One region of the Pseudomonas sp. DTU_2021_1001937_2_SI_NGA_ILE_001 genome, then DNA from elsewhere that is predicted to be linked to it. Evidence: riboswitches for the same ligand, from Rfam matches in the RefSeq annotation. Region 1 holds a riboswitch; the other holds the start of a gene.
The links. A riboswitch is a leader RNA that binds a small molecule or an ion and turns the genes downstream of it on or off. The one in region 1 is predicted to bind manganese.

Region 2: it holds a riboswitch for manganese, as region 1 does, so the genes downstream of both, RRX38_RS20725 (TMEM165/GDT1 family protein) here and RRX38_RS05135 (hypothetical protein) in region 1, are expected to answer to the same signal.

The regions. Positions count from the first base shown of each region.
Region 1 covers NZ_CP135971.1:1,293,620-1,299,071, reverse strand. Annotated here, with positions in the region: gene dapA (4-hydroxy-tetrahydrodipicolinate synthase) at 1-420, shown strand, start outside; partial or broken gene RRX38_RS05145 (methylenetetrahydrofolate reductase C-terminal domain-containing protein) at 413-1,885, opposite strand; partial or broken gene RRX38_RS05140 (5-methyltetrahydropteroyltriglutamate--homocysteine S-methyltransferase) at 2,257-3,327, shown strand; yybP-ykoY riboswitch at 3,398-3,565, shown strand; gene RRX38_RS05135 (hypothetical protein) at 3,656-4,522, shown strand; gene RRX38_RS05130 (glyoxalase superfamily protein) at 4,717-5,241, shown strand; gene RRX38_RS05125 (nitronate monooxygenase) at 5,386-5,452, shown strand, end outside.
Region 2 covers NZ_CP135971.1:4,747,610-4,753,061, forward strand. Annotated here, with positions in the region: gene RRX38_RS25130 (methyl-accepting chemotaxis protein) at 1-688, opposite strand, end outside; partial or broken gene RRX38_RS25135 (HAMP domain-containing protein) at 704-2,047, opposite strand; gene RRX38_RS20720 (M48 family metallopeptidase) at 2,208-3,026, shown strand; gene RRX38_RS20725 (TMEM165/GDT1 family protein) at 3,069-3,653, opposite strand; yybP-ykoY riboswitch at 3,669-3,863, opposite strand; gene RRX38_RS20730 (class I SAM-dependent methyltransferase) at 3,903-4,901, opposite strand; gene RRX38_RS20735 (2-hydroxyacid dehydrogenase) at 4,962-5,452, opposite strand, start outside.

The sequences.
Region 1 (5,452 bases):
ATCGTGCGTCACCCGCGCATCGCGGCGGTGAAGGACTGCGGCGGCGACCTGGAAACCACCACCGCACTTATCTACGACGGCCATGCCGAGATTCTGACCGGCGAAGACCTGCAGATCTTCAACAACCTGTGCCTGGGTGGCGCCGGCGCGATCTCGGTGTCAGCACATGTGCGCGCCGACCTCTACGTGAGGCTGCAGCGGCAGGTCGAGGACGGCGAGCTGGCGCTGGCGCGGCAGACCTTCTACCGCCTGCTGCCGTGGCTGCAGGCGGCTTTCATCGAGCCGAATCCGGCACCGGTCAAGGCTGCGCTGGCGCTGCAGGGGTGGTTGGCGCCCGGGCTGCGGGCGCCGATGCAGGCCTGTTCGGCAGCGGCTGTGGCTCGTTTGCGCGAGGTGTTGGCCGTGCTGGGGGAGGGTTGAACGCCGTTACTGGATCGGCGCCTGCCTGGGAAGGGGGCGCGAACCAGCCCGGCCAGGAGCTGCGATGGCGGCTGGGGGCCTCAACGCAGGGGATCAGCCGCTGGGTCAGTACGTCGGTCTGGCGCGCGGACACGGCGATGCGGTACTTGATGCTGTGGATGCACTCGCGGTCACCGAACTCGCAGCGGTTCAACCGGGTGCCACCGCAAGGGCCGTTGGCCAGGCCTTTGGGGCAGCTTTCCGGGCAGACGTAGAGGGTGTCTTCCAGGCGGCATCGGCCGCAGGTGTCACAGCCCAGCAGCGGCCGCTTGAGGCTGCGTTCGAGCTTTTCCAGAGCCCTTGCGCCCCCTGGGGTCGCCCACATGGGGCGACGCACCGCCCAGCCGAAGGTGCGACTGAGCAGGGTGGTACGGCTGAACAGTTGATGGTGCAGACCCCGCAGCAGGTGGTAGCGCAGCCGCTCCTTGAGGCTGGCCCTGGCCGGCGAAAGGTCGGTTTGCCCGGCAGGCTGTGCCGGTGCGAAGGTCACGGCGGGGTGGCCCGGCAGCTGCCAGCTGGCCTGCCAGGCCGGGAACCACTGATCCAGCGTGGCGATGCGCGCCTGCCAGTGTTCGATGGCCTGCTCCAGCGCTTGCAGTTGGTCGGCGTCGTGAATGCCAGAGAGTTCCACGCCGGCATAGCCCATCAATTGCAGACCGACTATCTGCAGGCCCAGGCGCTCGAGGCTGCGTTGCTGGGCGAACGCCTTGGACACCTCGGCCTCGGCGCTGACGGCAGCCAGCATCGACGGGCTGACCACGGTGCCGGCCACGTGTTCGAGCATCTTCGCCCGCCCGGCGGTGAGCGCCATGACACAGGCCAGCATCGGACGGGGCGAGGGCTGGCGGCGCATCCATTGCAGTGCCTGCACATGGCACTCGGGGTCGTAGCCCAGTTGCAGGCTGAGAAAGTCCGCACCGGCGGCCAGCTTTTTTTCGGCCTTGAAATACTGTGCGCCGCGTTCTTCTTCGCGGTACTTGAAGGGATTGAGCGCGGCGCCCAGCAGCCAGTTCGGGCGCGCCTGACGGGCGATCTGCAGGGCGGCGACCGACTCCAGGTAACGCACCGGCTGCTGGCCGGGTTCATGGCCGGGCAGGCGGTCGCCGGTGACGATGAACAACTGCTCGAGGCCCAGGCGTTGCATGCGCTCGAGCTGCGCGAGCAGGTCGCTGCGTTCGCGATCCTTGCCGGAAAAATGCACCAGTGCCGGCACCGGCTGGCGCAGTCGTTGGTAAGCATCCAGCGGCGTCAGGTCGAAGCGGCTGCCGACTCGGTCAGCGATGGTACCCAGCAGGGGCCAGCCACACACCTGGGTGCGCTGCATCTGCGTTTCGAACGTCGCGAAGCTCTTGTCCGTGGGCTTGGGCACGAACTCCACCAGACACACGAAAGGCGCGTTGTGCAGGGCTTGTCTGAGGGTGAGCATAGTGTCGCTGCCTGAGGCTGGGATAGCTGATTGTCCCGCAATGTCGGGCCAGTACCTTGTCCAGAAACGACGTTGCGGGACGAGGTTTGCCCGCAAGACAGGTCAGTTAGACCGGGTAGCGGCTTCAGCCGCGAAGCGACCGCCTGTTCACAACAGATGCACTGAATTTCCCGGCGCTCTCGCGACTAAAGCCGCTCCCGCCGGGCCACATGCCGCTTAAGCGAACAGTATTGGGTTTGCCCGCCTGGAAGTTCACTCGGCGGCATTCAACATGAATAAAACTGAGGACCATCTTCAAATTTATGAGTTTGCCTCAGGGTTCGAGCCTGACCAGAATGCCGCCATCGAATCTTTGCAGCGGAGCACACGACATGGCCTTGGCACATAATCTGGGATTTCCGTCCATCGGGCGCGATTCTGAACTGCACAAGGCCAAGGCCGCGTTCCGCTCTGGTGAACTCGACGAAGCCGGTCTGCACGCGGTGGGCCGCAACCTGCGTGCCGCGCATTGGCAACTGCAGAAGGACGCTGGCATCGAGCTGCTGCCGGTGGGTGACTTCGCCTGGGGCGACACGGTGCTGAACCACTCGCAGGCCTTCGGCGTGATTCCCCCGGGGCGGCACACCTTGCCAGGCCTGGCTGACGGCGCTGCGGCTCATCCGCAGGCGCAGTGGTTCGACGGCCCTGCGCGTTACACGGTCCCCGAATTGACTGCCGGGCAGGTCTTCACCCTGAACTGGGAGTCGTTGTTCGAGGAGGTCGACGAGGCTCATGCCCTGGGTCATGCGGTCAAGCCGGTGGTGATCGGCCCCTTGACCTATCTGTGGCTGGGCAAGGGCCAAGGTGCCGAGTTCGACAAGCTGGAACTGGTCGACCGGCTGCTGCCGCTATACGGGCAGATCTTCCAGCGCCTGGCAGCCCAAGGGGTGGAGTGGGTGCAGATCGACGAACCGATCCTTGGCCTGGAGCTGCCGCAGGACTGGAAGAATGCCTACGAACGGGTCTACAACCTGCTGCAACGCGAGCCGCTGAAGAAGCTGGTGGCCACGTGTTTCGGCGCCCTGGCGAGCAACCTGGGCCTGGCCGCCGGGTTACCGGTGGACGGCCTGCATGTGGACCTGGTGTGCGCTCCCGAACAGCTCCCTATCGTGGTTGACCGTCTGCCGGCCTACAAGATTCTGTCCCTTGGCGTGGTCGATGGCCGCAACGCCGGCCACGACGACCTGGGCAAGGCCCACGCGCTGCTGCGCCAGGCCCGGGAGCGCCTGGGCGAACGGCTCTGGGTGGCGCCATCCTGTGCACTGCAGCCCGAGCAGAAGCATCCTGACCAGCAGGACGCCGTGCCCGATGGCGTGCATGTCGTTGCGCTGCGTAAGTGCCAAGAGGTGGCGTTGCTGGCTTCGGCCCTGCGGCAGCCAGAGCCACACGGCACCCTGCGTGCCGCATAAGCCACGCCCTGCCGTGCGACTGACCCGTTGATATTTTTTTCACATGGGCGTGGCTAGACTGGCGCCACTTGTTGGGGAGTAGCCTGCTCCGGTGCCAATGCCGGAGCGTTCGCGTCAACATGCCTGGCCAGTCGGCCGTGGCGCGGACACCTTCGGGTTGGCGAGACCGATGATAGAGTCGCATTCTGGGCCGGGCATGGGACTTTGTCGTTGTGTCAGCGCCCGGTCAGGCATGCATCGTGAACTTAATCCTTTCAGCTCTTTCCTTTCAGACACGTCTCATCACCGTCGTCAGCGCCCGCTTGCGGCAGGAGGGTCAGCCATGAGCCGACCCTGGCTGCCGACCCCCGGCTTGCGCATTGCCTGCGGCCTCGTAGTCCTTCTGTTGCTGATGGTGCTGGGGTTCTTCACCTGGCAAGCCTACTACCCGGTCCAGGCGGCAAGCGGCTGGCATTACCGGGTGGTGCATGACGACGTGGCCAAGGCGGCGTCCATGGCGCCTGCCGAGAACGGCGCCTTGCTGGTCAGCCGGGAACTGCGTGACGGGCAGGGCAGCATCCTGCGCATCCAGGCCGATGGCACTCGCACCTCGGTGGTCGAAGGCCTGTCCAAGCCCGACGGTATCGTCGCTACCCGTGGCGGCTGGGTGTTCAGCCAGGAAGTGGCGGGTGCGAAGGTCGGCTTTCTCAAGGATGGCCAAGTCAGCACGCTGTTCCAGGGCGCGAATGTTCAGGGCCTGTGGGATGACGGCGACGAGCTGTATGCCGTCGAGGACCACAAGGCGCAGGGGCGCATCCTGCGCTATCGCTGGCGCGACGGCGCTCTGGACGTGGTGCGCACCGGCTTGCACGAGCCCGAGTCGATCACCCGCTGCACAGACGGGCGTTTGCTCTACACCGAAAAGGGCATGGGGGTGGTCCGCGAACTGACCGCCGACGGCAGCGACCCGGCGGTGCTGGTCGGCCTCAACCAGCCGACCTTCGTGATGTGCGACGGGCGCGGCCTTTGGGTGACGGAAGACTCCACGCACCGCGCCCGGCTGCTGCTGGTCGATACCCAAGGCCGACAGCGCACCGTGTTGTCGATGCTCAAGGCGCCGCAGGCGATCATTGCCAAAGAAGATGGTACCTACCTGGTGGCGGAAGGCGGTCGCGACCGGGTGCTGGAGCTGAAACCGCAAGAGCGCTGACAGAGCGGCAACTCGCGAAGGCTTTCAGCGCCGCTCGTGGGGGTGTAGGATCGGCGGCAGGCCGGATGCTGCCTGCCGCTCGCCCCGGGTCCCGGGAAGGTGAAAGCATCGGTTTCGCCCCTTCTTCATTCATGGCTTTCTAATGTTGGGGTCTGGTAACGCGAGCACCGCATCGCCTCGACCGGAGAGCTTTAATGATCACCCTCGAACAGGCCAAGCACATGGCCAAGGCCCTGCGCACGCAACTGCCAGGTGCCGAGCTGTCTCACTCTGCCGCGCTGGAACTGGTGGCCCGGCAACTGGGCTACAAGGACTGGAATGTCGCCGCCGCCCGTTTGCCGAGCGAGCGGCCACGGCCCGCGGTGAGTTTCCAGCGCTGCATTCCGATCCTGCGCAGTTTCGATGAGGCCAAGGCCAGGGAGTTCTATCTCGACTTCCTGGGTTTCGGCATCGAATTCGAGCACCGCTTCGAGCCCGGTCTGCCCCTGTACCTGGGCATCGTTCGCGATGGCCTGCACCTGCATTTGTCGGAACACCACGGCGATGCCAGCCCCGGTGCGACCTTGTTCATTCCTTTGCAAGGCGTCGAGGCACTGCGCGATGAACTGCGCGGTAAACAGTATGGCTACGGGCGCCCGCAGATCGTCGAACAGCCCTGGGGTCGGCTCCTGGAAGTCCACGATCCGTTCGGCAACCGCCTGAGGTTCTGCGAGGACTGAGCGATGTGCCGTTCGTGGCTGAAGCGGCTCCCGGTGGGCGCGGCTTCAGCCAGGCAGAGGCTGGCAAGGGCTACGCTGATTGGCCATTCAAGAACGATGCGTTTACATTTTTCGTCGGAAAGTAAACCCGCAATGGAGTCGTACATGAGCTCATCCAACGCCTTCCTGGCCCGCCTGGGCATCAACCCGATCATCCAGGCGCCCATGGCCG
Region 2 (5,452 bases), 2.1 Mb from region 1:
TCTGCTCCTCGGCAGCGCTGGCGATCTGGGTGTTCATTTCGTTGATCACCGATACCGCCTGGGTGATGCTGTTCAGCGCTTCTGCCGCCTGTGCGGCGTGATCGACGCTTTCGTCGGTGCGTGCCTGGCTGTCCTGCATGACCTGCACCACCTGCCGGGTGCCGGATTGCAGTTGCTGGATCATGGTCTGGATTTCCTGGGTCGCCTGCTGGGTCTTCTGCGCCAGGTTGCGCACCTCGTCGGCGACCACCGCGAAACCACGGCCCTGTTCGCCGGCGCGTGCGGCTTCGATGGCGGCGTTGAGGGCCAGCAGGTTGGTCTGTTCGGCGATGCTGCGGATGGTGGTGAGGATCGCATCGATGCTCTCGCTGTCGCGCGAGAGGTTCTGCACCACCTCCACCGCCCGGCCAATCTCCCTGGCCAGGCTGCCGATGGCGCTGGAGGTGTTCTGCACGATGCCCATGCCTTCGCTGGCCGCGCTGTCGGCGTTGTTGGCAGCTTGCGCGGCCTTGGTGGCATTGAGTGCGACATCCTGGGCCGTCGCGGTCATTTCCTGCACGGCGGTGGCGACCTGGTCGATTTCCGCCAGTTGTCGCTGTACGCCCTGATTGGTGCGAATGGCGATATCGGCTGTGTGCTCCGAGGAGTCGCTGACTTTCTGCACCGAGCTGACCACCTGGCTGATCATGGTCTGCAGCTTGCCGAGGAAGGTGTTGAAGCCGCTGGCAATGCGGCCCAGTTCATCGGCGCGGTCGCTGTGCAGGCGGCGTGTCAGGTCACCTTCGCCCTGGGCGATGTCATCGAGCATGGCGACCATCTGCTTGAGTGGTCGGGCAATGCCCCGGGCGGCCAGCCAGATCACCAGCAGGCCGATGGCCGCGATCAGCAGCCCGACCAGGCTCATGCCGAGGATGTCGCTGCGGCGCTGAGCCTGCAGGTCGTTCTGCAGTTTCTCCTGGTCGGCCATCACCGCGCTGAGTGGCAGTTGCATCATCAAGGTCCAGCGAGCGCTGGTGCTGCCCAGGGTGAAAGGCATGTACACCTCGATGTGGCCGTGCTCTTCGTCCAGGTCGTAGCTGACCTGGTCGTTGGACAGCTTGGCGAGGTTGGCGATCTCGTTGGCGTCGAACAGGCTGCTGGCCTTCTGGCCGAGCTTGCTCTTGTCCTTGGTATAGGCCACCAGGCCGCCATTGCTGGCGATCAGGGCGATTTCACCGGCACCGTTGTAAAGACCCTGATCGGCCTTCTCCAGCATGTCCTGGATGAAATCCACTGAAAGGTCGGCACCGGCGATACCCTGGAACTGGCCGTTGACCATGATCGGCGCAATGAACGAGGCCAGCATCACGGTGCGGTTGCCGATGGGGTAGGGCGCTGGGTCGACCACGCAGCCCTTGCCGGTTTCCTTGGCGCACATATAGAACTCATTGGCGCGCACACCGGTAGGCAGCAGGGCACTGTTGTCCAGATCGGTGACCTTGTTCAGCTCGACGCTGCCATCGTCGTTGCGGTACCACAACGGAATGAAGCGTCCGTCGGTGTCAATGCCAGGGTATTCACGGTCGGTATAGGCCGCGTCGTTGTGCAGCAGGCCATTGCGTTCCCAACTGATGTAGCTGTCGATCAGCCGTGGATTCTTCTCAAGGGCATCGCGGGTCAGGGTGATGAGGGCTTCGCGGCTCATCTCCAGTTGCGCACGGCCCTGTTTGTCAGGGGTTCCGGCCAGGGCGTTAACCTGTGCCAGGTTGGCGGCGATCTGCAGCGGTGTCTCCAGTTCGCGGCGTATAGCCTGGGCCTGGCTGTGGGCCAGGGCCTCGAGGCGTTGCCTGACCGCCAGCTCCGACTGCTCTCGGGTGCGCTGCTCGACCAGTGCCTGCGTCCGTGCTCCGGAATACAGCGCGTAACTGATGAACGCTACGGCCACACCCAGCACGACGGCGCCGGCGAGAAAGGCGATGGAGAACTGGATCGACTTGAATTTCATACCCGCTCCCTGGAAAAAAGGACGCTGTGCCTTAAGCGCTATCGCCCAGTGGGCGGAAATCATTAGGCCTATTCATGCACCTTTTACCGAGTTGATCTGACAGTTTGGCGGGCAGGGAACCAGTGGGCGGGGAGAAGAGACAAATACGGCAATTGGCCGGTATCTGGCGCGCCAGCGTATCGCGGCCTAGGATGAGCGCCACGTGAGTAAGGAGAACCCAGTAATGCGTCAGACTTTTGCCATGTGTGCCTTGGGCGCCGCCCTGCTGCTTGCCGGTTGCCAGGCGGTGAATACCACCAGCGGCGATTCGGTCGGTGTAGAGCGCAAACAGTACATGTTCAGCATGTTGTCTACCGATGAGGTGAACAAGATGTACGCGCAGTCCTACCAGGAGACAGTGGGCGAGGCGTCGAGCAAGGGTGTGCTGGACACCACCAGCAACGATGCCAAGCGAGTGCATGCCATCGCCGACCGGCTGATCGGTCAGGCACCGAAGCTGCGCCCGGATTCGGCGCAGTGGCAGTGGGAAGTCAACCTGATCAAGAGCGACGAGCTCAACGCCAACTGCGGACCAGGCGGCAAGATCATCTTCTATACCGGGCTGATCGATACCCTGAAACTGACCGACGATGAAATCGCCGCCGTGATGGGGCATGAAATCGCCCACGCCCTGCGCGAGCACGGTCGTGAGGCGATGTCCAAGGCCTACGGCGTGGCGATGGCCAAACAGGGCGCTGGTGCGCTGTTCGGCCTGGGGCAGGACAGCCTGGCGCTGGCCGATACCGTGGTCAACTACAGCATGACCCTGCCCAACAGCCGCAGCAACGAGAACGAAGCCGACCTGCTGGGGCTGGAGCTGGCCGCGCGTGCCGGTTACAACCCCAATGCAGCGATCACGCTGTGGAAGAAGATGAGCGCGCAGAGCGAGGGTTCGCCTCCCGAGTTCATGAGCACTCACCCGGCTTCGGACAGCCGTATCGCCTCCTTGCAGGCGGCGATTCCGAAAGTCATGCCGCTGTACGAAAAAGCCAAAAAGTCCTGATCCACGACCAAGGCGTGGCGCCGGCCACGCCTTTTCCGGCCGTTACAGCCAGCCGCTGACCTGCATGGCCTTGTACACCGCCACCAGGGCCATGACGAAGAAGGCCGTGGCTGCCAGGCGGCGAATCAATGTCAGTGGCAGTTTCTCGGCAGCGAAGTTGCCAGCCAGCACCACCGGCACGTTGGCGATCAGCATGCCGAGGGTGGTGCCGAGGATGACCAGCCACAGGTAGCTGTACTGGGCGGCGAGCATCACCGTGGCGACCTGGGTCTTGTCCCCGATTTCGGCGATGAAGAAGGCGATCAGGGTGGTCATGAACGGGCCGAACTGGCGCTTGGTGCTGGCCTCGTCGTCATCCATTTTGTCCGGCACGAGGGTCCAGAGCGCCGTGGCGGTGAAGCTGGCGGCGAGGATCCAGTGCAGCACGGCATCCGAGAAGAACTGGCTGAACCAGGCCCCGACGGCGCCGGCGGCAGCGTGGTTGGCCAGGGTCGCAGCGACGATGCCGGCAATGATCGGCCAGGGCTTGCGGAAGCGGGCCGCCAGGATCAGTGCGAGCAATTGGGTTTTGTCGCCGATTTCAGCGAGCGCCACGATGGCGGTAGGGACGAGCAGGGATTCCAGCATCAGGGGTTCCAGAGGGCGGGTCGACACGGCTAATGACACGTACAACCTCCCCGCCCTGGGTAAGGATGTGCGTGTCATAGGTCTTGTCAAACCGCTGATCCGTCTGAGGCGGATTCTGGGTCGCACGCACCATGGTCTGCGGACCAAGTATGTTGATGCATGCCGGACGAGCTGAGCGCTCGTGGGAGACTACTCCCCTAGGACGGAGCGGATTCTGCCTAGCCGTTTCGCTTTGGGCAAGCGTTTATTTCATCCGCGCACGGCACTGTAGATCCTGAAGCCGTTACCTTCCGCCAGGGTCTGGCAAGCGCCCACATGCGCCTCGATGAGCGGCTGGTAACGCAGGAAACTATTCGCCACAAGGCGAAGTTCGCCGCCTTTTTTCAGATGTTCGCTGGCTTTTTTCAGCAGGTTTTCCGATGCCTGATAGTTGGTGTGAACCCCGGTATGGAACGGTGGGTTACTCAGGATGACCTGCAGCCCGGCGGGGGCGGCGTCGATGCCGTCACCGGTGATGACCTGGGCCTGCAAGCCGTTGGCGGCGAGGGTCAGCGTGCTGCTGGCAGTGGCGAAGGCGTCGACGTCGAGCATCACCACCTCGCTCTGCGGGCTGCGACGCTTGATGGCGGCTCCCAGCACGCCCGCGCCGCAGCCGAAGTCCAGCAGGGCGCCAGCGGGCAGGCCGTCCAGATTTTCGAGCAGCAGTGCAGTGCCGCGGTCAAGCCGTCCATGGCTGAACACGCCGGGCAGGCTGACCACTTGCAGCGGGCCGTCGGCCAGGGGCACTTCGTAAGTGCGTGCCAGGCTTTGCAGCGGTCGTGCTTGCGGAGCCTGCTCCACACCGACCAGCCAGAGCTGGCAGTGCCGCGCGCTGTCGAGCTTGCGAGGCTTGCCGAACGGATGCAATTGCTTGGAAGCGGCTTCGATCCCGCCGCGTTTTTCGCCGACCAGGAAGAGTTCGCGACCCTGCAAGCGTGCCGCCAGGGCATTGAGCAGGTAGTCGGCAAGGTCGCGCGCCTTGGGCAGGAACAAGACCGCGGCATCGAAATCGCCAGCAGGCGGCTCGACACCGAAATGCGTCCGTCCGGCGAAGCGAGCTTCAAGCGCGGCATGGTCACCGGCATGCCAGGACCAGCCGCAGGCGTCGGGCAGCTGGCCCATCAGGTCGTCGGCCGGCAACCCAGCCAGCAGTACCTTGCCTTGAAACCGCTCGGCCTGGCGGAGAATCACTTCACTGCGCGGGTCCATGTCCTGACTCCTGGAAAAAAGGGCGCAGTTTAGCAGGGGCGTCAGGGCGAGCTACAGGCTTCACGCCACGACGCGCAGCGGCGAGCCTGCGAAGAACTGCCGGGCATTCTCGGCGGTCTGCGCGACGATGCGCTGCCGCGCTTCTCGGGCGCCCCAGGCGCTGTGCGGAGTGACGATCAGCCGTGGGATGTCGGCAGCCAGCAACGGGTTGCCGTTCACCGGTGGCTCGACGCTCAGCACGTCGGTGGCCGCACCGCCCAAATGGCCGTTGCGCAGCGCATCGGCGAGGGCCTGTTCGTCGATCAGCCCGCCACGTGCGGTGTTGACGACCAGCGCATGCGGCTTGAGCAGCGCCAGCTCGCGAGCACCGAGCATGTGGCGGGTCTGCTCGTTGAGCGGGCAGTGCAGGGTCAGGGCATCGACCTGTGGCAGCAGTTCTTCCAGGGGCAGGCGGTCGGCCCGTGCCGGACGGCCTGGCACCTGGCCGAGCAGCACGCGCATGCCGAAGGCTTCGGCCAGCCGCGCCACGGCACCGCCCAGCTCGCCATGGC